Regions from separate parts of the Streptomyces sp. R44 genome, predicted to be linked through region 1. Evidence: predicted binding sites of a transcription regulator. Region 1 holds the regulator's gene; each other region holds the start of a gene.
What was found. Region 1 encodes HrcA, which represses chaperone genes, less so after heat shock. Its sites were predicted from a motif close to TTNGCACTCNGNNNNNCNGAGTGCNAA; they were not measured.
Positions count from the first base shown of each region.

Region 2: the regulator HrcA is predicted to act here: its motif matches at 4,452-4,478, upstream of groL (chaperonin GroEL).
Region 3: the regulator HrcA is predicted to act here: its motif matches at 4,450-4,476, upstream of groES (co-chaperone GroES).

Region 1 is NZ_CP163444.1:2,934,559-2,941,702, reverse strand. Features, by position in the region: gene AB5J54_RS13645 (DUF3097 domain-containing protein) at 14-817, opposite strand; gene AB5J54_RS13640 (MBL fold metallo-hydrolase) at 828-1,556, opposite strand; gene hrcA (heat-inducible transcriptional repressor HrcA) at 1,706-2,725, shown strand; gene dnaJ (molecular chaperone DnaJ) at 2,726-3,862, shown strand; gene AB5J54_RS13625 (nitronate monooxygenase) at 4,039-5,130, shown strand; gene AB5J54_RS13620 (16S rRNA (uracil(1498)-N(3))-methyltransferase) at 5,127-5,870, shown strand; gene AB5J54_RS13615 (hypothetical protein) at 5,867-6,253, opposite strand; gene AB5J54_RS13610 (26S protease regulatory subunit) at 6,322-7,144, shown strand, end outside.
Region 2 is NZ_CP163444.1:4,760,958-4,768,101, reverse strand. Features, by position in the region: gene AB5J54_RS22240 (aldo/keto reductase) at 1-323, shown strand, start outside; gene AB5J54_RS22235 (transporter substrate-binding domain-containing protein) at 335-1,060, shown strand; gene AB5J54_RS22230 (class I SAM-dependent methyltransferase) at 1,331-2,071, shown strand; gene AB5J54_RS22225 (SRPBCC domain-containing protein) at 2,073-2,546, opposite strand; gene groL (chaperonin GroEL) at 2,659-4,287, opposite strand; gene AB5J54_RS22215 (cold-shock protein) at 4,620-4,823, opposite strand; gene AB5J54_RS22210 (MoaD/ThiS family protein) at 5,221-5,499, opposite strand; gene thrC (threonine synthase) at 5,514-6,821, opposite strand; SAM riboswitch class I at 6,815-6,959, opposite strand; gene AB5J54_RS22200 (glucosyl-3-phosphoglycerate synthase) at 7,113-7,144, shown strand, end outside.
Region 3 is NZ_CP163444.1:5,163,106-5,170,249, reverse strand. Features, by position in the region: gene AB5J54_RS24245 (carbohydrate ABC transporter permease) at 1-420, shown strand, start outside; gene AB5J54_RS24240 (hydroxyacid dehydrogenase) at 438-1,457, shown strand; gene AB5J54_RS24235 (ester cyclase) at 1,540-2,238, shown strand; gene groL (chaperonin GroEL) at 2,303-3,931, opposite strand; gene groES (co-chaperone GroES) at 4,042-4,350, opposite strand; gene AB5J54_RS24220 (hypothetical protein) at 4,497-4,736, opposite strand; gene AB5J54_RS24215 (polysaccharide deacetylase family protein) at 4,733-5,677, opposite strand; gene AB5J54_RS24210 (SAM-dependent methyltransferase) at 5,777-6,964, shown strand; gene AB5J54_RS24205 (hypothetical protein) at 6,974-7,144, shown strand, end outside.

The DNA of each region.
Region 1 (7,144 bases):
CCACCGGCCCGCGCTACGGCGCCGTCACGAAGTCGATCAGTTCCTCGACGCGGCCCAGGAGCTCCGGTTCCAGGTCCTTGTAGGACGTCACGCGCTTGAGGATCGCCTGCCAGACCGCGCCCGTGTTGTCCGAGGGCCAGCCGAGGGCGCGGCAGACGCCCGTCTTCCAGTCCTGGCCCCTGGGGACCGCCGGCCAGGCCGGGATGCCCAGGGAGGACGGTTTCACGGCCTCCCAGACGTCGATGTACGGGTGGCCGACGACCAGGACGTCCGGGGACGTCACCCGGGCGGCGATCCGCGACTCCTTCGAGCCCGGCACCAGGTGGTCCACCAGGACGCCGAGCCGGGCGTCCGGCCCCGGTCCGAACTCCGCGACGATCGCGGGGAGGTCGTCGACGCCCTCCAGGTACTCCACGACCACGCCCTCGATCCGCAGGTCGTCGCCCCAGACCCGCTCGACGAGCTCCGCGTCGTGCCGGCCCTCGACGTAGATCCGGCCCGCCCGCGCCACGCGCGCGCGTGCGCCCGGCACGGCGACCGAGCCGGAGGCCGTACGGGTGGGGCGGGACGGGCCCGACACCGGGCGGACCAGGGTCACGACCCTGCCCTCCAGGAGGAAGCCGCGCGGCTCCAGCGGGAAGACCCGGTGCTTTCCGAAGCGGTCCTCCAGGGTCACCGTGCCCGCCTCGCAGCGGATCACCGCCCCGCAGAAGCCCGTGGTGACCTCCTCCACGACCAGATCGGGGTCCGCCGGGACCTCCGGGACGGGCGCCGACTTCTTCCAAGGCGGTGTCAGATCCGGGTTGTAGCTGCGCATTCGGGCGACGCTACGACACCTCGAAGCGGCGTGCCAGTTCATCGCGCTGTGCCCGCACGAACGTGGCGTCCACCACCGCGCCGTGCCCCGGTACGTACGCCGCCTCCTCGCCGCCCAGCGCGAGCAGCCGGTCCAGGGCGTCCGGCCAGCGGGACGGGATCGCGTCCGGGCCCGCCTGCGGCTCGCCCGACTCCTCCACCAGGTCGCCGCAGAAGACGACCTCCCGCGTGCCCGGGACGCAGAGCGCCAGGTCGTGGCCCGTGTGGCCCGGGCCCACGTTCGCCAGGAGGACCTGGCGGTCGCCCAGGTCGAGCGTCCATTCGCCCGAGACCAGGTGCCGCGGCGCCACCAGGACGTCCGTCGCCTCCGTCGCCACCCGCGGATCGACCCCTTGCCGTACCGCGTCCCCGTACAGCTCCTCCCGGGCCCGCGCCCCGCTCAGGAGGTCGTCCGAGCCCACCGCGCCGAAGACCTCCGCGCCCGCGAAGACCGCAGTGCCGAGGATGTGGTCGAAGTGGGGGTGGCTGAGTGCGATGTGTGTCACCTTCCGGCCGCCCGTGAGTTCCGCCACCTGGGTCCGCAGCTCCGCGCCCTCCGCCAGCGAGGACCCCGTGTCGTACAGCAGCACCCCCTGCGAGCCCAGGACCAGCCCCACCGTGGCGTCCCAGCCGGGCAGCCGTCGCCGGCCCACCCCGTCCGCGAGCCGCTCCCATCCGTACGCTTCCCAATCCACGTCCATGGGGCGACGCTAACCGGTGCGGGCGCCGCCTCCTTGCCAGGAGCGATGCCCGCCGCCGTACACTGGCCGGGGGATCGCTGGCACTCGGACAGGGCGAGTGCCAAAAGCGGAGCAACCGGAACGACGACGACAGCTGGAGGTGCGCCACGATGCTCAGCGAACGCAGACTCGAGGTCCTGCGCGCCATCGTCCAGGACTACGTCGGGACGGAGGAGCCCGTGGGCTCCAAGGCGCTCACCGAGCGCCACAAGCTCGGCGTGTCGCCCGCCACCGTGCGCAACGACATGGCCGTGCTGGAGGAGGAGGGCTACATCGCCCAGCCTCACACCAGCGCCGGGCGCATTCCCACCGACAAGGGCTACCGGCTCTTCGTCGACCGGCTCGCCGGCGTCAAGCCGCTGTCGACGCCCGAGCGGCGGGCCATCCACAACTTCCTCGACGGCGCGGTCGACCTCGACGACGTCGTGGGCCGTACGGTACGACTGCTCGCCCAGCTGACCCGCCAGGTCGCCGTCGTCCAGTACCCCTCGCTGACCCGCTCGACCGTCCGGCACGTGGAGCTGCTCTCGCTGGCCCCCGCCCGCCTGATGCTCGTCCTCATCACCGACACCGGCCGGGTGGAGCAGCGCGTCGTCGACTGCCCCGCACCCTTCGGCGAGACCTCCCTCGCCGATCTCCGGGCCCGGCTCAACAGCCGGGTCGTCGGCCGCCGGTTCGCCGACGTGCCGCAGCTGGTGCAGGACCTCCCCGAGTCCTTCGAGGAGGCCGAGGACCGCGCCACGGTCTCGACCGTGCTCGCGACCCTCCTCGAAACGCTCGTCGAGGAGCACGAGGAGCGGCTGATGATCGGCGGCACCGCCAATCTCACCCGCTTCGGACACGACTTCCCCCTGATGATCAGGCCCGTCCTGGAAGCTCTGGAGGAGCAGGTCGTGCTCCTCAAGCTGCTCGGCGAGGCCAAGGAATCGGGCATGACCGTACGCATCGGGCACGAGAACGCCCACGAGGGGCTGAGCTCCACGTCCGTCGTCTCGGTCGGCTACGGTTCGGGCGGCGAGGCAGTCGCCAAACTCGGCGTGGTCGGACCGACCCGCATGGACTACCCCGGAACGATGGGAGCGGTACGCGCAGTGGCACGTTACGTCGGACAGATCCTGGCGGAGTCGTAAGTGGCCACGGACTACTACGCCGTACTCGGCGTGCGCCGCGACGCGTCCCAGGACGAGATCAAGAAGGCGTTCCGGAGGCTCGCGCGCGAGCTGCACCCGGACGTCAATCCCGATCCGAAGACGCAGGAACGCTTCAAGGAGATCAACGCCGCCTACGAGGTCCTCTCGGACCCGCAGAAGAAGCAGGTCTACGACCTCGGCGGCGACCCGCTCTCGGCCTCCGGCGGAGGCGGTGCGGGCGGCTTCGGTGCCGGCGGCTTCGGCAACTTCTCCGACATCATGGACGCCTTCTTCGGCACGGCCTCGCAGCGCGGCCCGCGCTCGCGCACCCGCCGCGGCCAGGACGCCATGATCCGTCTGGAGATCGACCTCAACGAGGCGGCCTTCGGCACGACGAAGGACATCCAGGTCGACACGGCGGTCGTCTGCACCACCTGTTCGGGTGAGGGCGCCGCGCCCGGCACCTCCGCGCAGACCTGTGACATGTGCCGCGGTCGCGGCGAGGTCTCCCAGGTCACCCGGTCGTTCCTCGGCCAGGTCATGACCTCCCGCCCCTGCCCGCAGTGCCAGGGCTTCGGCACCGTCGTCCCGACCCCGTGCCCCGAGTGCGCCGGTGACGGCCGCGTGCGGTCGCGCCGTACGCTCACGGTCAAGATCCCGGCCGGTGTCGACAACGGCACCCGCATCCAGCTCGCGGGCGAGGGCGAGGTCGGCCCCGGCGGCGGCCCCGCCGGCGACCTGTACGTCGAGATCCACGAGACCCCGCACGAGGTCTTCCAGCGGCGCGGCGACGACCTGCACTGCACGGTCACCATCCCGATGACGGCGGGCGCGCTCGGCACGAAGGTGCCGCTGCAGACCCTCGACGGCGTCGAGGAGATCGACATCCGCCCGGGCACCCAGTCCGGCCAGTCGATCCCGCTGCACGGGCGCGGCGTCACGCACCTGCGGGGCAACGGCCGGGGCGACCTGATCGTGCACGTCGAGGTGACGACCCCGAGCAAGCTCGACGCCGAGCAGGAGCGCCTGCTGCGCGAACTGGCCAAGCTGCGCGGCGAGGAGCGGCCCACGGGGCAGTTCCAGCCGGGGCAGCAGGGCTTGTTCTCGCGGCTCAAGGACGCGTTCAACGGGCGGTAGGCGCTCGGCTGGGGGTCCGGGGGTCGTCCCCCCGGGTCAGCACAGTCAGCCGGGGCAGCAGGGCTTGTTCTCGCGGCTCAAGGACGCGTTCAACGGGCGCTGAGTCCGGACGAGGGGCGGCACTCCGGTGCCGCCCCCTTTGTCGTGTCTCGCCCCGCGCATGACACGATGCCCATATGTCCACCACCGCACTGAACGATCTCTCTCGGTTTCCGATCGTGCAGGCCCCCATGGCGGGTGGCGCCTCCTGTCCCGAGCTCGTCGGAGCCGTCTGCGAGGCCGGGGCGCTCGGGTTCCTCGCCGCCGGGTACAAGACGGCCGGCGGCCTGTACCAGGAGATCAAACAGGTCCGCGGGCTGACCGCACGCCCCTTCGGTGTCAACCTCTTCATGCCGCAGGACGGCCGGCCCGCCGACCCCGCCGCCGTCGAGGTCTACCGCCACCAGCTGGCCGGCGAGGCCACCTGGTACGACACCCCGCTCGGCGAGACCGACGACTCCCGCGACGACGCGTACGACGCCAAGCTGGCCATCCTCCTGGAGGACCCGGTCCCCGTCGTCTCCTTCACCTTCGGCTGTCCCGCCCGCGAGACGTTCCACGCCTTCGATCGCGTCGGTACGTACACGATCGTCACCGTCACCTCCGCCGACGAGGCCCTCGCCGCGCAGCGCGCCGGCGCGGACGCCGTCTGCGTCCAGGGCGTCGAGGCCGGCGGACACCAGGGCACGTACCGCGACGACCCGGCCGACGAAGACGCCTCCGGCACCGGGCTCCTCACCCTCGTCACCCAGGTCCGCGAGGCCGTCGCGCTGCCGATCGTCGCCGCCGGGGGCATCATGCGCGGCGCGCAGATCGCCGCCGCCCTCGCCGCCGGCGCGGACGCGGCCCAGCTCGGCACCGCCTTCCTCCGCTGCCCCGAGTCGGGCGCCCACCCCCTGCACAAGCAGGCCCTGACGGACCCGCTGTTCACCCGGACCGCCCTCACCCGGGCCTTCTCCGGGCGCCCGGCGCGCGGCCTCGTCAACCGCTTCCTGCGCGAGCACGGGCCGTACGCCCCTGCCGCCTACCCCGAGATCCACCACCTCACCGCCCCGCTCCGCAAGGCCGCGGCCACCGCGGGCGACGCCCAGGGCATGGCCCTGTGGGCCGGCCAGGGCCACCGCCTCGCCCGCGAACTCCCCGCCGGGCAGCTGGTCGAGGTGCTGGCCGCCGAACTCGACACCGCCCTCTCCGACCTTTCCGGGCTCGCCCCCAGGAGCGCCTCATGACCGCACCCGTCTTCGTCGTCGACACCGTCCCCGGTGCCGGGAGTTTCCTCCTGGACGGGCCCGAGGGACGGCACGCCGTCTCCGTGAAGCGGCTGCGGGCCGGGGAGGAGCTCGTGCTCGCCGACGGGCGGGGTCGCTGGGCCGCGTGCGTGGTGGTCTCCGCCGAGGGCCGCGACGAGCTCACCGTGCGGGTCGACGAGGTCCACGAGGACCCCGAGGAGGAGCCGCGCATCACGGTCGTCCAGGCCCTGCCCAAGGGCGACCGGGGCGAACTCGCCGTCGAGACCATGACGGAGACCGGCGTGGACGCGATCGTGCCCTGGGCCGCCTCCCGCTGCATCACCCAGTGGAAGGGCGACCGGGGCCTCAAGGCGCTCGCCAAGTGGCGTTCCACCGCGCGCGAGGCCGGCAAGCAGTCGCGCCGTACCCGCTTCCCCGAGGTCGCCGACCTCATGACGACCAAGCAGGCCGCCGCACTCCTCGCGGACGCGGACTTCGCGGCCGTCCTGCACGAGGACCGCGACCACCCCAGCGGCGCCCTCGCCACCGCCGAACTCCCGGCCAAGGGCTCGATCGTGCTCGTCGTCGGCCCCGAGGGCGGGGTCTCCCCGGACGAGCTCGCCGCCTTCGAGGCCGCCGGGGCGAAGCCGTACCGCCTCGGCCGCAGCGTCCTGCGCACGTCGACGGCCGGTACGGCGGCCACGGCCCTGGTCCTGGGGCGCACGGGCCGCTGGAGCTAAGGCCTGTCCTTCGGATCAGGCGCCAGCTTCCGCTCCGCTTCCGTCACGGTGTCGTAGAGGGGCCAGGCGTCCTCCTCGTGGACACCGTGCGCGGCGGGGAGGAGGCCGCGGGCCGCGGCCTCCGCCAGGAAACGGCGTACGACACCCGGCTTGTTCAGGTTCAGGACGTCGCCGTCGGCCGAGGCCACGTCGCCCAGGCCGAAGGGGTATCCGGCCACGATGCGGCCCGGGCCCTCCCGGAAGACGAGGCGGAGCTGCGCGTGGGGGTGCTCCGCGCGGCGCAGGGAGAGCACCGTCCGGCAGTCGGGGTGCCGGTGCCGGACGTTCCACAGCCACACGGTGCCGTCCACGGTCAGCCTGCGCGGTGCGCCTTCCCGTCTCATCCGGCGGAGCCTACGCGGCCGCCGACCCGGTGGACACCGGCCCCCGGACGCTCCTTAGGCTGACCCGCATGGCCGACGAGTCCCCTCTCATCCGCAGTCTGCGCGCCGCCGTGGCCGCCGCCCCCGGTGACGTGCCCCTGCGCCTCCACTTCGCCGAGCTCCTCCTCGCGGAAGGGCGCCACGACGAGGCCGTCGCCGAGGCCGCCGTCGCCCTCCAGCACGCGCCGGGCGACACGGAGGCGCGTGCGCTGATGGTGCGGGCCATGGGGATGCCCGCGACGGCGCCCGCGGCCGCTCCCGAAGAGACCGTGGAGCCGGTGCGGCCCGCGCCCGCCGCGCCCGCCCCCTCCTTCGACTGGGACGCCGCCGAGCAGCAGGTGCAGGACCTCGTCGGGCCCCGGTTCCTCGACGACCCGCAGGCCGACGGCGGCGACGGGATCGCCGGGGACGCCGCCGCCTGGGACGTCGACGCCCCCGGGGCCGTACGCCTCGCCGACGTCGGCGGCATGGAGGAGGTCAAGGAGCGCCTGGAGGCCGCCTTCCTCGCGCCCATGCGCAACCCCGAACTGCGCAGGCTGTACGGGAAGTCGCTCCGCGGCGGCCTCCTCCTGTACGGCCCGCCCGGCTGCGGCAAGACCTTCATCGCGCGGGCCGTCGCGGGCGAGCTCGGCGCCAACTTCCTCACCGTCTCGCTCTCCGACGTCCTCGACATGTGGATCGGGGCCTCCGAGAAGAACATCCACGACATCTTCGAGACCGCCCGCCGACAGGCGCCCTGCGTCGTCTTCCTCGACGAGCTGGACGCCCTCGGCGCCAAGCGCTCCCGCACCCACCACAGCGGCCTGCGCAACGTCGTCAACCAGCTCCTCACCGAGCTCGACGGCATCGCGA
Region 2 (7,144 bases), 1.8 Mb from region 1:
GTCCCGAGTACGACGCGTTCGTCCGCCACTGCGGCGAACAGGGCATCGCCTTCGTCCCGTTCTACGCGATCGCCGCCGCCGGACGCGAGAGCGGGGCGACCGCCCCGGAGCGCGAGGAGGTCCTCGCCGTGGCGGCGGCCCACGACGCCACCCCCGCCCAGGTCCGCATCGCCTGGACCCTCCACCAGGGCCCCCACCTCCTGGCCATCCCCGGCACCGGCAACCCCGCCCACCTGACCGCCAACATCGCCGCCGGCGGCCTCCGTCTCACGCAGGACGAGCGGGAGCTCCTCGACCGCGTCCACCGGGACGCCGAGGCCTAGACTCCACCCCCATGACCACCACACCCCGCCCCGCCGTCGCCGCCGACCTCGCCCCCGCCGGGGTCCTCCGGGCCTCCGTCAACCTCGGGAATCCGGTGCTCGCGCAGGGCACGCCCGAGGCGCCGGGCGGGATCACGGTGGACCTGGCGCGGGAGATCGGGGCGCGGCTCGGACTGCCCGTGGAGCTGCTCTGCTTCGACGCGGCGCGGAAGTCCTTCGACGCGATGGCGGACGGCCGGGCCGACCTCTGCTTCCTCGCCGTGGACCCGGCGCGGGAGACGGAGGTCGCGTTCACCGCGCCGTACGTCGTCATCGAGGGCGTGTACGCCGTGCCGCGCGGTTCGGCGCTGAGCACCGTCGAGGAGGTGGACGCGCCGGGTGTGCGGATCGGGGTCAAGAAGGGGTCCGCGTACGACCTGTTCCTGTCGCGGAGTCTCGCCCACGCGACCGTGGTGCGCGGCGACGAGGGCGTCGACGTGTTCCGGGCCGAGGGCCTGGAGGTGGGCGCGGGGATCCGGCAGCCGCTCACCGCGTACGCCGCCGCGCATCCGGACGTGCGCCTGATCGAGGGCCGGTTCATGGAGATCCGGCAGGCCGTCGGCACGACGGTCGGCCGCCGGCCCGAGACCGTCGCCTTCCTCCGCGACACGGTCGAGGAGCTGAAGGCGAACGGTTTCGTCGCGGAGTCACTCCGGCGCTCGGGCCAGGACACCGCCCTGCTGGCCCCGCCGGCCTGACCGCCCGACGCCCACCGGCAGCCGGTTTTGAACCCGTTCCATTCCCTTCCGGAACACGGCGGAGAAACCCTCCCGGCGACTCCCGGGAACAGCCCTCTCCCGGGCCCGGAGGCACCCGCCAAGCCCTTCGCGGGGCCCCCGCGGGGCCCCCGCCCCACCCCCCGCCCAGACGCCCGCACACGCCCCGCTCGGAGGGTCCACAAACAGCCCCTGACCTGGGCTTTCATCTCAACTCCCCATAGAATCAGGGCACTCGGAGGGGAGATCCACATGAACGAGACCGCCCGCACCATCCGCACCGTCGACGACGTCCTCACCCTGCTCGACGGCCTGTTCCGACCCGAAGCCGACCGCTGGACGGAGGGGGGCGCCGCATGGTGGGACGGGTTCTACGCGGACCGGGACAAGCCCGTGCCGTTCTTCGTCGCCAAGCCCGACGAGAACCTGGTGTCGTACGTCGAGCAGGGCCTGCTCCCGGCCGGCGGCCGGGTCCTCGACCTCGGCTGCGGGCCCGGCCGGAACGCCCTGTACCTCGCCTCCGCCGGCTTCGACGTGACCGCCGTCGACCTCTCGCCCACCGCCGTCGCCTGGGCGGAGGAGCGGGCCGGGGACACGGGCGCCGAGGGCGTCCGCTTCGTGTGCGGGGACGCCTTCACCGCCGCCCTCGACGGACCGTACGACCTCGTCTACGACTCCGGCTGCTTCCACCACCTGCCCCCGCACCGCCGCGTCAGCTACCTCGCCCTGCTCCACCGCGCCCTCGCGCCCGGCGGGCACTTCGCGCTCACCGCGTTCGCGGCCGGCGAGGGCGGCATGGGCTCCGAGCTCCCGGACGCCGACTTCTACCGGGAGGGCCGGCTGCACGGCGGGCTCGCCTATACGGACGACTCCCTCCGCGCGGTCTTCGCCGACCTGACGGAGGTGGAGCTCCGCCGCATGCGCTCCCTGCCCGCCGACTCCCCGGCCTTCGGCGAGTCCTTCCTCTGGACCGGCCTCTTCCGCCGGCCCTGACTCACCGCATCCCCTCCAGATGGGCGGCCAGCCTGTCGTACTGCTCCCGCACCCCCGCCTCCATGCCCGCCGCCAGCGCCTGGTCCCTGATCTCGTTGGACGGCCAGAAGGACGTGCTGGTCAGGGCCGTGCCACCGTCGGGGGTCGCGTCGAAGGTGAGCGCCACGTGGACCGGCTCGGCGTCGGGCATCTGCTCGAACACCTCCGTGTAGTCGAGCCGCTCCACCGGGAGGACGTCCTCGTACGTGCCGGAGAAGACGATCTCCTGGCCGTCGGGCCCGCTCTGGCCCCAGCGCCACGCGCCGCCCGTCCGCAGGTCGATGTCGACCACGGAGGTGGTCAGCCCGGCCGCCCCGTACCACTCCCGTACGTGCTCGGGCCGCGTCCAGGCCTCCCAGACGCGGGCCGGCGGGGCGTCGAAGGTCCGCGTGATGACCAGTTCGCGGTCGGCCGGTGTGGTGAGGAGGGTGACCATGGCGACGACCCCTTCCGTACCCTTCCAGCATCCGCCGAACGCCCGAGGGCGGCACCCCCTGGTGGGGGTGCCGCCCTCGTTCGCGTTCAGCGATGAACTACCGAGCCGGGGCTCAGAAGTCCATGTCACCGCCCGGCATGCCGCCGCCGGCCGGCGCGGCGGCCTTCTCCGGCTTGTCGGCGATGACGGCCTCGGTGGTGAGGAACAGCGCGGCGATCGACGCGGCGTTCTGCAGCGCGGAGCGCGTGACCTTCGCCGGGTCGATGATGCCCTCGGCGATGAGGTCGACGTACTCGTTGGTCGCGGCGTTCAGGCCGTGGCCGACGGGCAGGTTGCGGACCTTCTCCGCCACGACGCCGCCCTCGAGGCCGGCGTTGACCGCGATCTGCTTCAGCGGGGCCTCAAGGGCCAGCTTGACGATGTTGGCACCGGTGGCCTCGTCGCCCGACAGGTCCGCCTCGAGCTTCTCGAAGACGTTCGACGCCTGGAGCAGGGCCACGCCACCGCCGGCGACGATGCCCTCCTCGACGGCCGCCTTCGCGTTGCGAACGGCGTCCTCGATGCGGTGCTTGCGCTCCTTGAGCTCGACCTCGGTCGCGGCACCGGCCTTGATGACGGCCACGCCGCCGGCCAGCTTCGCGAGGCGCTCCTGGAGCTTCTCGCGGTCGTAGTCCGAGTCGGAGTTCTCGATCTCGGCGCGGATCTGGTTCACGCGACCCGCGACCTGCTCGCTGTCACCGGCACCGTCGACGATGGTGGTCTCGTCCTTGGTGATGACGACCTTGCGGGCGCGGCCGAGCAGGTCCAGGCCCGCGTTCTCGAGCTTGAGGCCGACCTCCTCGGAGATGACCGTGCCGCCCGTGAGGATGGCGATGTCGTTCAGCATGGCCTTGCGGCGGTCGCCGAAGCCCGGGGCCTTGACGGCGACGGACTTGAAGGTGCCGCGGATCTTGTTGACGACCAGGGTCGACAGGGCCTCGCCCTCGACGTCCTCGGCGATGATCAGCAGCGGCTTGCCCGACTGCATGACCTTCTCCAGGAGCGGAAGGAGGTCCTTCACGGAGGAGATCTTGGAGTTGACGATCAGGAGGTAGGGGTCGTCGAGCGACGCCTCCATGCGCTCCATGTCGGTGGCGAAGTACGCCGAGATGTAGCCCTTGTCGAAGCGCATACCCTCGGTGAGCTCCAGCTCCAGACCGAAGGTCTGGGACTCCTCGACGGTGATGACGCCTTCCTTGCCGACCTTGTCCATCGCCTCGGCGATGAGCTCGCCGATCTGGGTGTCGGCGGCGGAGATGGAGGCCGTGGAAGCGATCTGCTCCTTGGTCTCGACATCCTTCGCCTGCTCGAGCAGGGCGCCGGAGACGGCCTCGACGGCCTTCTCGATGCCGCGCTTGAGGGCCATCGGGTTGGCACCGGCGGCCACGTTGCGGAGGCCCTCGCGGACGAGCGCCTGGGCGAGGACGGTGGCGGTGGTCGTACCGTCGCCGGCGACGTCGTCCGTCTTCTTGGCGACTTCCTTGACCAGCTCGGCGCCGATCTTCTCGTACGGGTCCTCGAGCTCGATCTCCTTGGCGATGGAGACACCATCGTTGGTGATCGTGGGGGCGCCCCACTTCTTCTCGAGGACGACGTTGCGGCCCTTGGGGCCGAGGGTGACCTTGACGGCGTCAGCGAGCTGGTTCATGCCGCGCTCGAGACCGCGCCGGGCCTCCTCGTCGAACGCGATGATCTTGGCCATGTGAAGTGGTCCTCCCGGACATGGGGTGGATAACGCTCCAGGACCGCGCCGACGCCCGCGACGGACGGCCTGCGTGCCCGATGGTTCCTTGCCCCACCTGGCCGCGGACCTCGTCTGCCCGATCCTCGTAAGCACTCTCACCTTCCGAGTGCTAACGCCAATGATTAGCACTCGCCCTAGGAGAGTGCAAGCGACTCTCGCGTTTCGGGAGGCCGATCAAGGGGGCGTACGGGGGCGGGGCGGGGGCGGGGCGGGAACGCGCGAGGGGTCCGCATCCCCTCAGGGATGCGGACCCCTCGACGGCGTTGCGTCGGTGGCCGATCGCGCCGCGCTCAGACGGCGAGCTTGACCATGTCCGCCTGCGGACCCTTCTGGCCCTGCGAGATCTCGAACTCGACCCGCTGGCCCTCTTCGAGGCTGCGGTAGCCATCCATCTGGATCGCGCTGTAGTGGACGAAAACATCCGCACCACCGTCTACCGCGATGAAGCCGTAGCCCTTCTCCGCGTTGAACCACTTGACGGTGCCCTGAGCCATGCCTAACTCCCCTATTACTGGCCCTTGCGCGGGACCGCACCTCGCGGACCCGGGTCAGACCCTGCGCCGGAACGCGTCGACCGCCGCTGAATGTATCTGCCCAACTGCCCTCTGCAACAGGTCATTCGACCGAGAATTCTGGGCGCCCCGGAAAGGGGAATTGGGGAGATTCCCCGGAATTACGGGGCAAGTCGGGCCCGGCAAAGCGCGCAGAACGTACACAACGCGCAGGCACTTTGGCTGCTTCTTGTCGTGCGGGGACGCATTCTCATATGCGTCCGGCATGAGCAGCGGAGGGGACTTCCCCAACTCTACCGCGCTCAACCATGCAGAATTGCCCCTTCCGCTTATCGCGCGGAAGGGGCAATTGGTACTGACTGGTAGCGCTTTACGGGTCTCAGCACCCGCCGGCGACGGCCGGAATGATCGAGACGCCCGCGCCGGCCGGGGTGGCCGTCTCCAGACCCTGCTCGAAGCGCACGTCGTCGTCGTTGACGTAGACGTTGACGAAGCGGCGCAGCTTGCCCTGGTCGTCCAGGACGCGGGCGGCGATGCCGGTGTGGTTCTTCTCCAGGTCCGCGATGACCTCGGCGAGGGTCGCGCCCTCGGCCTGGACCTCGGACTGACCACCCGTGTAGGTGCGGAGGATGGTGGGGATGCGGACGTTCACGGCCATGTCTTCGTTACCTTTCAGAGCGCCAGGCCGGCGTCGCGGAACGCGTCCAGGCTCGGGCGGATGGTGGCGGTCGCCTGAGAGGTGTCGGCCACCGCGTCCAGGGTCTTGAGTCCGTCGCCGGTGTTGAGGACGACGGTGGTGAGGTTCGGGTCGATGAGCCCGGCCTCGACGAGCTTCTTCGTGACGCCGACGGTCACGCCGCCCGCGGTCTCGGCGAAGACGCCCTCGGTCTGCGCGAGGAGCTTGATGGCCTCGACGACCTGCTCGTCGTTGACGTCCTCCACGGCGCCGCCGGTCCGGCGGGCGATGTCGAGGACGTACGGGCCGTCGGCCGGGTTGCCGATGGCGAGGGACTTGGCGATGGTGTTCGGCTTCTGGGGCCGTACGACGTCGTGGCCGGCCTTGAAGGCCGCCGACACCGGGGAGCAGCCCTCGGCCTGGGCACCGAAGATCTTGTACGGCTTGTCCTCGACGAGGCCCAGCTTGATGAGCTCCTGCAGACCCTTGTCGATCTTGGTGAGCTGGGAGCCGGAGGCGATCGGGATGACGAGCTGGTCGGGGATGACCCAGCCGAGCTGCTCGCAGATCTCGTACGCGAGCGTCTTGGAGCCCTCGCCGTAGTACGGGCGGAGGTTGACGTTCACGAAGCCCCAGCCCTCGCCGAGCGGGTCGCCGATGAGCTCCGAGCAGAAGCGGTTGACGTCGTCGTAGTTGCCCTCGATGGCGACGAGGTCACCGCCGTAGACACCGGCCATGACGACCTTGCCCTGCTCCAGGTCGTGCGGGATGAACACGCAGGAGCGGAAGCCGGCGCGGGCGGCGGCGGCGCCGACGGCGCCGGCCAGGTTGCCGGTGGAGGAGCAGGAGAGGGTGGTGAAGCCGAAGGCGCGGGCGGCTTCGAGGGCCTGGGCGACGACCCGGTCCTTGAAGGAGTGGGTCGGGTTGCCGGAGTCGTCCTTGACGAAGAGCTTTCCGGGGGCGACGCCGAGCTCGCGGGCGAGGTTGTCGGCCTGGACGAGCTTGGTCCAGCCGGGGTTCAGGTTGGGCTTCTCGGCGACGTCGGCGGGGACGGGCAGGAGGGGGGCGTAGCGCCAGATGTTGGCGGGGCCGGCCTCGATCTGCTTCCGCAGCGCCTCGGGGTCACCGGTGGGAAGGTCGTACGCGACTTCGAGCGGTCCGAAACAGAGTTCACAGGCGAAGATCGGGCCGAGCGGGAAGACTTCACCGCATTCGCGACAGGAAAGCCCGGACGCGGGACCGAGGTCGACGGTGGTGGGTGCGACGGTCTGAACAGCCATGGAGGCGAGGCCCTTTCTCCTCATCTTTCCCATGACGAATTTTTCGCCATGAGACGGATTTGGCACCTTCCCTAGCCGGGAGCCTCGCTGGAGGACGAGTAACCGACTGGAGGGTTGCCGGGGCTTCAACGGGCCGTTTCCCTCTGCCCCTCTGGATGAGCGGTATTCGATTGTGAAGCGCGGTGGACTTTCGTTCCTGCGCTCCGACGCGGGCGGCACCCCGACGTGCATCGGGCATCCGCGTTGTTCAAGACTGTAACCGAAGGCCCGGAACCTTGGACCGGCCGTCCGACCCGCGAGATGGAGAGAGATCACGTGCTGGAAGAGGTGGAGCGCTGGCTGGCCCG
Region 3 (7,144 bases), 2.2 Mb from region 1:
TGGGCCGTGCTGATCCCCGTCCTCGTCAACCCCTTCGGCGTCTACCTCTCCCGGGTCTTCTGCGCCGGCTACATCCCCGACGAGGCCCTGGAGGCCGCCCGTATCGACGGGGCCGGCGAGATGCGCGTCTTCTGGTCCATCGGCCTGCGCATGGTCATGCCCGGCTTCGTGACCGTCTTCCTCTTCCAGTTCACCGCCGTATGGAACAACTTCTTCCTCCCCCTGGTGATGCTCTCGGACCAGAAGCTCTTCCCGCTGAGCCTCGGCCTGTACGCGTGGAACAGCAACGCCCACGCCGAACCCGACTACTACCCCCTCGTCGTCACCGGATCCCTGCTCGCCGTCGTCCCCCTCGTCGTCGCCTTCGTCTCCCTCCAGCGCCACTGGAAGGCCGGCCTGACGGCCGGCAGCGTCAAGTGAGGAGCACAGGTCCCACGATGCACCCGACCACTGACAACCGCCCGTCCCTCCTCCTCGCCATGGGCCCCGGGGTGGACGACCGCCTGCTCACCGGAGCCCACCGCGCCCGCCTGGCCCGCCTCACGCGGACCGACCCCCACCTGGTCGCCCACGACCTGACGGCCCCGGAGCCACGGGTCGCCGCCGCCCTGGCCGAGGCGGAGATCCTCCTGACCTGCTGGGGAGCGCCCCCGCTGACGACCGAGGTGCTGGCCCGCGCGCCCCGGCTGCGAGCCGTCGTCCACGCGGCGGGCTCGGTCAAACACCACATCACCGAAGCCTGCTGGGAGCGGGGCCTCCGGGTCACCTCGGCCGCCGCGGCCAACGCGCTGCCGGTCGCCGAGTACACCCTCGCCGCGATCCTCCTCGCCGGGAAGCGGGTCCTGCGCTCGGCCCAGCGGTACGCGGAACTCCGCACCGACGACGCCTGGCTCACCGAATCCACCCCGTGGGGCAACTACCGCCGCACGATCGGCATCGTCGGCGCCTCCCGCATCGGCCGCCGCGTCGTCGAACTCCTCCGCCCCTTCGACTTCGAGATCCTCCTGTACGACCCGTACGCGGACGCCCCGCCCCCCGGCGTGGAACTCGTCGGCCTCGACGAGCTGTGCGCCCGCAGCACGATCGTCTCGATCCACGCCCCGCAACTCCCCTCCACCCACGGCATGATCGGCGCGGCGCAGCTGGCGGCGATGCCGGACGGGGTGACCCTGATCAACACGGCCCGGGGCTCCCTCGTCGACGAGACGGCCCTCCTCCCCCACCTGCTCTCGGGCCGCCTCCACGCGATCCTCGACGTGACGGACCCGGAACTCCCCCCGTCGGAATCACCGTTGTGGACCCTCCCCAACGTCCTCCTCACCCCCCACGTCGCCGGCTCCCTCGGCAACGAACTCCACCGCATGGCGGACCAGGCGATCGAGGAGGTGGCCCGGTACGGGCGGGGGGAGCCGTTCGCGGAGGAGGTCCGGGCCTCGGATCTGACGCGCTCGGCGTAGCCGCCCGCCGGGCCCGTGCCGCCAGGGCACTCGGCCGGTACCGACCTAGACTGGAAAGGTCCTACCTGGGTCGGGAGGCGTCATGACTTTCGTGCAGATCATCGACTGCAAGACGAGCCGGGTCGAGGACCTGAACCGGCTCATGGACCGGTGGGTCGAGCAGACCAAGGGCAAGCGGACCGCGACGCACAGCATCGTCGGCAAGGACCGTTCCGATGCCTCGCACGTCGTGGAGATCGTCGAGTTCCCGTCGTACGACGTGGCCATGCAGAATTCGCAGCTCCCCGAGACCGACCGGATCTTCCGGGAGATGGTCGCGCTCTGTGACGAGATGCCGACCTTCACCGATCTGGACGTGGTCCGGGACGAGCAGATGTACAAGGCGGCCTCCCGCCGGGCCTTCGAGCTGATGGGGACCCCGGGGGAGCTGCCGCCGCTCGACGAGGTGTTCGCCGAGGGGTACCACGACCACGATCCGAGCAATCCGACCGACACGGTCGGCATGGACGCGCTGCGGCGCGAGGCCGAGATGTGGCGGGCGGCGTTCGACTTCACCTTCACCGTCGAGGACCAGATCGCCGACGGCGACCGGGTCTGCACCCGCTGGACCTGGAACGGCACCCATGTCGGCGACTTCATGGGCATCCAGCCGACGGGCATGGAGGTGAGCATGACCGGGATGGTCGTCCACCGCTTCCGGGAGGACGGCAAGGCCGTCGAGGGCTGGTGGCAGTACGACATGCTCGGGCTGATGGGGCAGCTCGGCGCCGTGGAGGCGTAGGGAAGCAGTGAGGCCCGGTGCCCCCGCGACGGGGGCACCGGGCCTCAGCTGTCAGCTACGAGCCTCAGTGGGAGTGGCCGTGACCGTGGCCGTGGCCGTGGTCCGCCGGCTCCTCTTCCTTCTTCTCCACCACGAGGGTCTCGGTGGTGAGGAGGAGGGAGGCGATCGAGGCGGCGTTCTCCAGGGCGGAGCGCGTCACCTTCACCGGGTCGATGACGCCGGCCTTGACCAGGTCGCCGTACTCGCCGGTCGCGGCGTTGAAGCCCTGGCCCTTGTCGAGCTCCGCCACCTTCGAGGTGATGACGTAGCCCTCGAGGCCGGCGTTCTCGGCGATCCAGCGCAGCGGCTCGACGGCGGCGCGGCGGACGACCGCGACACCCGTGGCCTCGTCGCCGGACTTGTCGAGGTTGCCCTCCAGGACCTTGACGGCGTGGACCAGAGCGGAGCCACCACCGGAGACGATGCCCTCCTCGACCGCGGCGCGGGTCGCGGAGATGGCGTCCTCCAGACGGTGCTTCTTCTCCTTCAGCTCCACCTCGGTGGCGGCGCCGACCTTGATCACGCACACGCCGCCGGCGAGCTTCGCGAGGCGCTCCTGGAGCTTCTCGCGGTCCCAGTCGGAGTCCGTGGACTCGATCTCGGCCTTGATCTGGCCGACGCGACCGGCGATGTCCTCGGCGTTGCCGCCACCGTCGACGATGGTGGTGGAGTCCTTGGTGATGGTCACGCGGCGGGCGGTGCCCAGCACGTCCAGACCGGCCTGGTCGAGCTTGAGGCCGACCTCCTCGGCGATGACGGTGGCACCGGTGAGGGTGGCCATGTCGCCGAGCATCGCCTTGCGGCGGTCACCGAAGCCGGGGGCCTTGACGGCCACGGCGTTGAAGGTGCCACGGATCTTGTTGACGACGAGGGTGGAGAGGGCCTCGCCCTCGACGTCCTCGGCGATGATCAGGAGCGGCTTGCTGGCGCCGGCCTGGATGACCTTCTCCAGGATGGGCAGCAGGTCCTGGATCGAGGAGATCTTGCCCTGGTTGATCAGGATGTACGGGTCGTCGAGGACGGCCTCCATACGCTCCTGGTCGGTGACCATGTACGGGGACAGGTAGCCCTTGTCGAAGGCCATGCCCTCGGTGAAGTCGAGCTCCAGGCCGAAGGTGTTGGACTCCTCGACGGTGATGACACCGTCCTTGCCGACCTTGTCCATCGCCTCGGCGATGAGCTCGCCGACCTGCTGGTCCTGCGCGGAGAGCGCGGCGACGGCGGCGATGTCGGACTTGTCCTCGATCGGGCGCGCGGTGGCGAGGAGCTCGTCGGAGACGGCCTTGACGGCGGCGTCGATGCCCTTCTTCAGGGCGGCCGGGGAGGCGCCGGCGGCGACGTTGCGCAGACCCTCGCGGACCAGGGCCTGGGCGAGCACGGTGGCGGTGGTGGTGCCGTCACCCGCGATGTCGTTGGTCTTGGTCGCCACCTCCTTCACGAGCTGGGCGCCGAGGTTCTCGTACGGGTCCTCGATCTCGACCTCGCGGGCGATCGTGACACCGTCGTTGGTGATGGTGGGGGCGCCGAACTTCTTGTCGATGACGACGTTGCGGCCCTTGGGACCGATCGTCACCTTCACCGTGTCGGCAAGCTTGTTGACGCCGCGCTCAAGGGCGCGACGGGCGTCCTCGTCGAACTTCAGGATCTTCGCCATGGGAGCGGTTCAGCCCTCTCGGAATGGGGTGGAACGAACTGCGCCCCCGGACGCCCGGTGCGGGGTCAAGGGGCGCAGCTCAAAGCATCTGCTTCAGATACTTCGGCGAATTACTTCTCGACGATCGCGAGCACGTCGCGAGCCGAGAGGACGAGGTACTCCTCGCCGTTGTACTTCACCTCGGTGCCGCCGTACTTGCTGTACAGCACGATGTCGCCGGTCTTGACGTCGAGCGGCAGACGCTCGCCGTTCTCGAAGCGGCCCGGGCCCACGGCCAGGACGACGCCCTCCTGGGGCTTCTCCTTGGCGGTGTCCGGAATGACCAGGCCAGAGGCGGTGGTCTGCTCGGCGTCGAGCGGCTGGACCACGATGCGGTCCTCGAGCGGCTTGATGGCAACCTTGGAGCTGGTGGTCGTCACGATCCGACCTCCCCCTTCGGAGATCTCACGGGGTTAACTGTCTGAGGTGGCGACCAGGTGGATCCGTCGTCGCGGGTGCCGGACCTGCCCGTCGCTGTGTTGGCACTCTCCAATGGGGAGTGCCAGAGCCGAGACTATGACCGCGATTAGCACTCGGTCAAGCGGAGTGCCAATTCATCGCTCCGTGGCGTGACGGGACGGACCCCTCCGGCCCCCTCGCAGGCCTTCACGTCGAATGCCGCCCGTACGGTCTCGGCCGGGGCGGGCCGGGGACTCACCCGTTCCGCCGCCTTCCGGCCGAGCCGCCCGATCGGGTCGACGGAGGGGGCGCAGGCGGGGAGGGCGAGCAGCGCCCCGGTCACGGCGAGGACGGCGACGCGCCTCACACGTAGTCCTCGAGCTTCGCCACCGCGTACCCCTTCGACGTGATCACGTTCATCACGCGGCGGATCATGTCCGGCATGGTGCCCTTCCAGTCCTCCTTGCCCCGGAAGTGGGTGAGCACGATGTCGCCGGGGTGCAGGTCCCGGTCCCACTCGCGCCACTCCATGTGGTCGGGGAAGGCCTCGGCGGCCCAGAGCGGGACCGCCTTGACGCCGCAGGACTTCGCGGCGCGCAGGGTGTCCTCGTTGTAGTTGCCGTACGGCGGGCGGAAGAGCGGGGGCCGCTTGCCGAACTGCTTCTCGATGACGTCCTGCATGCCGCAGATCTCGCGCTTCTGCCCGCTGTACGAGAGTCCGGGGAGGTAGCGGTGGTTGAGGGTGTGGTTGTGCAGGGAGATGCCGGACTCCTGTGACGTCTGCATCTTCTTGAAGTAGCCGTAGTCGTCCTTGACGACGTAGTCGCTGAGGAAGGCGCTGTAAGGGATCCGCAGCTCTTTCATCATCGTGATCAGCCGGGGGTCCTTCTCCGCGCCGTCGTCGATGGTCAGGAAGACGACCTTCTGCTTGGTCGGCACGGTGGTGAAGACGGGCGGCATGTCCTCGCCGTCCGTCTCGAAGCCCTTGCGGGTGGTGATCTTCGGCTTGACGGCGGGCGGGGCGGGCGCGTCGAGCGGGGGTTTGGCGAGGCCCCACTTCTTGGCGGCGAGCACGCGGGCGGCCCGCTGCGCGCGGACCTTCTCGATGTACGCGTCGAGGGCGCCGGCGGCGCCCTGGGCCTTCTGTCCGGCGGCGGGGGCGGGTGCGCCGCGCTCGGGTTCGGCGCTGCCGGCGCAGGCCGTGGCGGTGGAGGCGAGGGCGGCTACGGCGAGCGCCGCCCCGAGCGTCCGACGGGAGCGATGCGCACCTTTTGCCATCATCTGGTCCTTTTGTCGTACGAGCTGCATGGCGCCGCATCCTGTCAGCGCGAGCGCCCCTCCGGGCCACGACACCGCCGTACGGCGCCCACCGTCCCCCGGCCGGCCCACAGTGCTCCAGGGGCCAGAATGGGACGGGTGACCGACCTCGCCTCCTTCGCCGCCCTGCTCAGCCCCGAGGGGCAGACGCTCCTCGCCGCCCTGCGCGACCACGACCCCGCCCAGGAGCTGGCGATCGCCTCCCGGCTGCGCCGCGACCACCCCGCCGAGCTGGTCGGCGCGGCCCTCGGGCAGGCGCGGCTGCGGCAGCGGGCGGTGGCGAAGTTCGGCGCCGAGGACGCGTACCGGATGTACTTCACGCCCCACGGCGTCGAGCAGTCGACCCGCGCCTCGGTGGGTACGTACCGGGCGGCCCGGCTGAAGGCGATGGGCGTCGGCAGTGTCGCCGACCTCTGCTCCGGGATCGGCGGCGACGCGATCGCCCTCGCCCGCGCCGGGATCTCCGTCCTCGCCGTCGACCGGGACCCGCTGACCGCCGAGACCGTCCGGGCCAACGCCGAGGCGCTGGGCCTCGCGGGGCTGATCGAGGTGCGCTGCGCGGACGTGACGGAGATCGACACGAGCCCGTACGACGCGGTCTTCGTCGACCCGGCGCGGCGCGGCGGCCGGGGCAGGATCTTCGACCCCGAGGCGTACTCCCCGCCGCTGTCCTGGGCGATCGAGGCGGCCCGCAAGGCCCCGCGCGCCGCGCTCAAGATCGCGCCGGGCATCCCGCACGAGGCGGTGCCCGAGGAGGCGGAGGCCGAGTGGATCTCGGACGGCGGGGACGTCAAGGAGGCCGTGCTCTGGTTCGGCACGGAGCCGGGCGCCCGCCGGGCCACCCTGCTGCCCTCCGGGACCACCCTGACGGGCCGGGGGCTGCCGGACCCGGCGGTCCGCCCGGTCGGCCGCTATCTGTACGAGCCGGACGGCGCCGTCATCCGCGCGCACCTGGTCGCCGAGGTGGCGGAGGAGCTGGGCGGCGGCCTGATCGACGAGACGATCGCGTACGTCACGGCGGACGAGCTGCACCCGACCCCGTACGCCGCCGCCTACGAGATCACCGACGAACTCCCCTTCAACCTGAAGAAGTTGAAGGCCCTGCTGCGGGAGCGCGAGGTCGGCACCCTGACGGTGAAGAAGCGCGGCTCGGCGGTCGAACCGGAGGAGATCCGCCGCAGGGTGAAGCCGAAGGGCCCGAACGCGGCGACCGTCCTCCTCACCCGGGTCGCGGGGGCCCCGACGATGCTGATCGGCCGGCCGGCGAACAAGTCCTAGGGGGAGCTCATGGCACTGCACCCGGAAGGCATGTTCACCGGCGGCCCGCTCGCGCACCTCGCCGGCCTGGCCGCCGGGCCGGACCCGCTGGAGTGGGAGGTCCTGCGCCTGAAGCGGGTCCTGCGCCTGAACCACTGGGACGCGGCCTGGCGGGAGACCCCGCAGACACTCGCCTCCCAA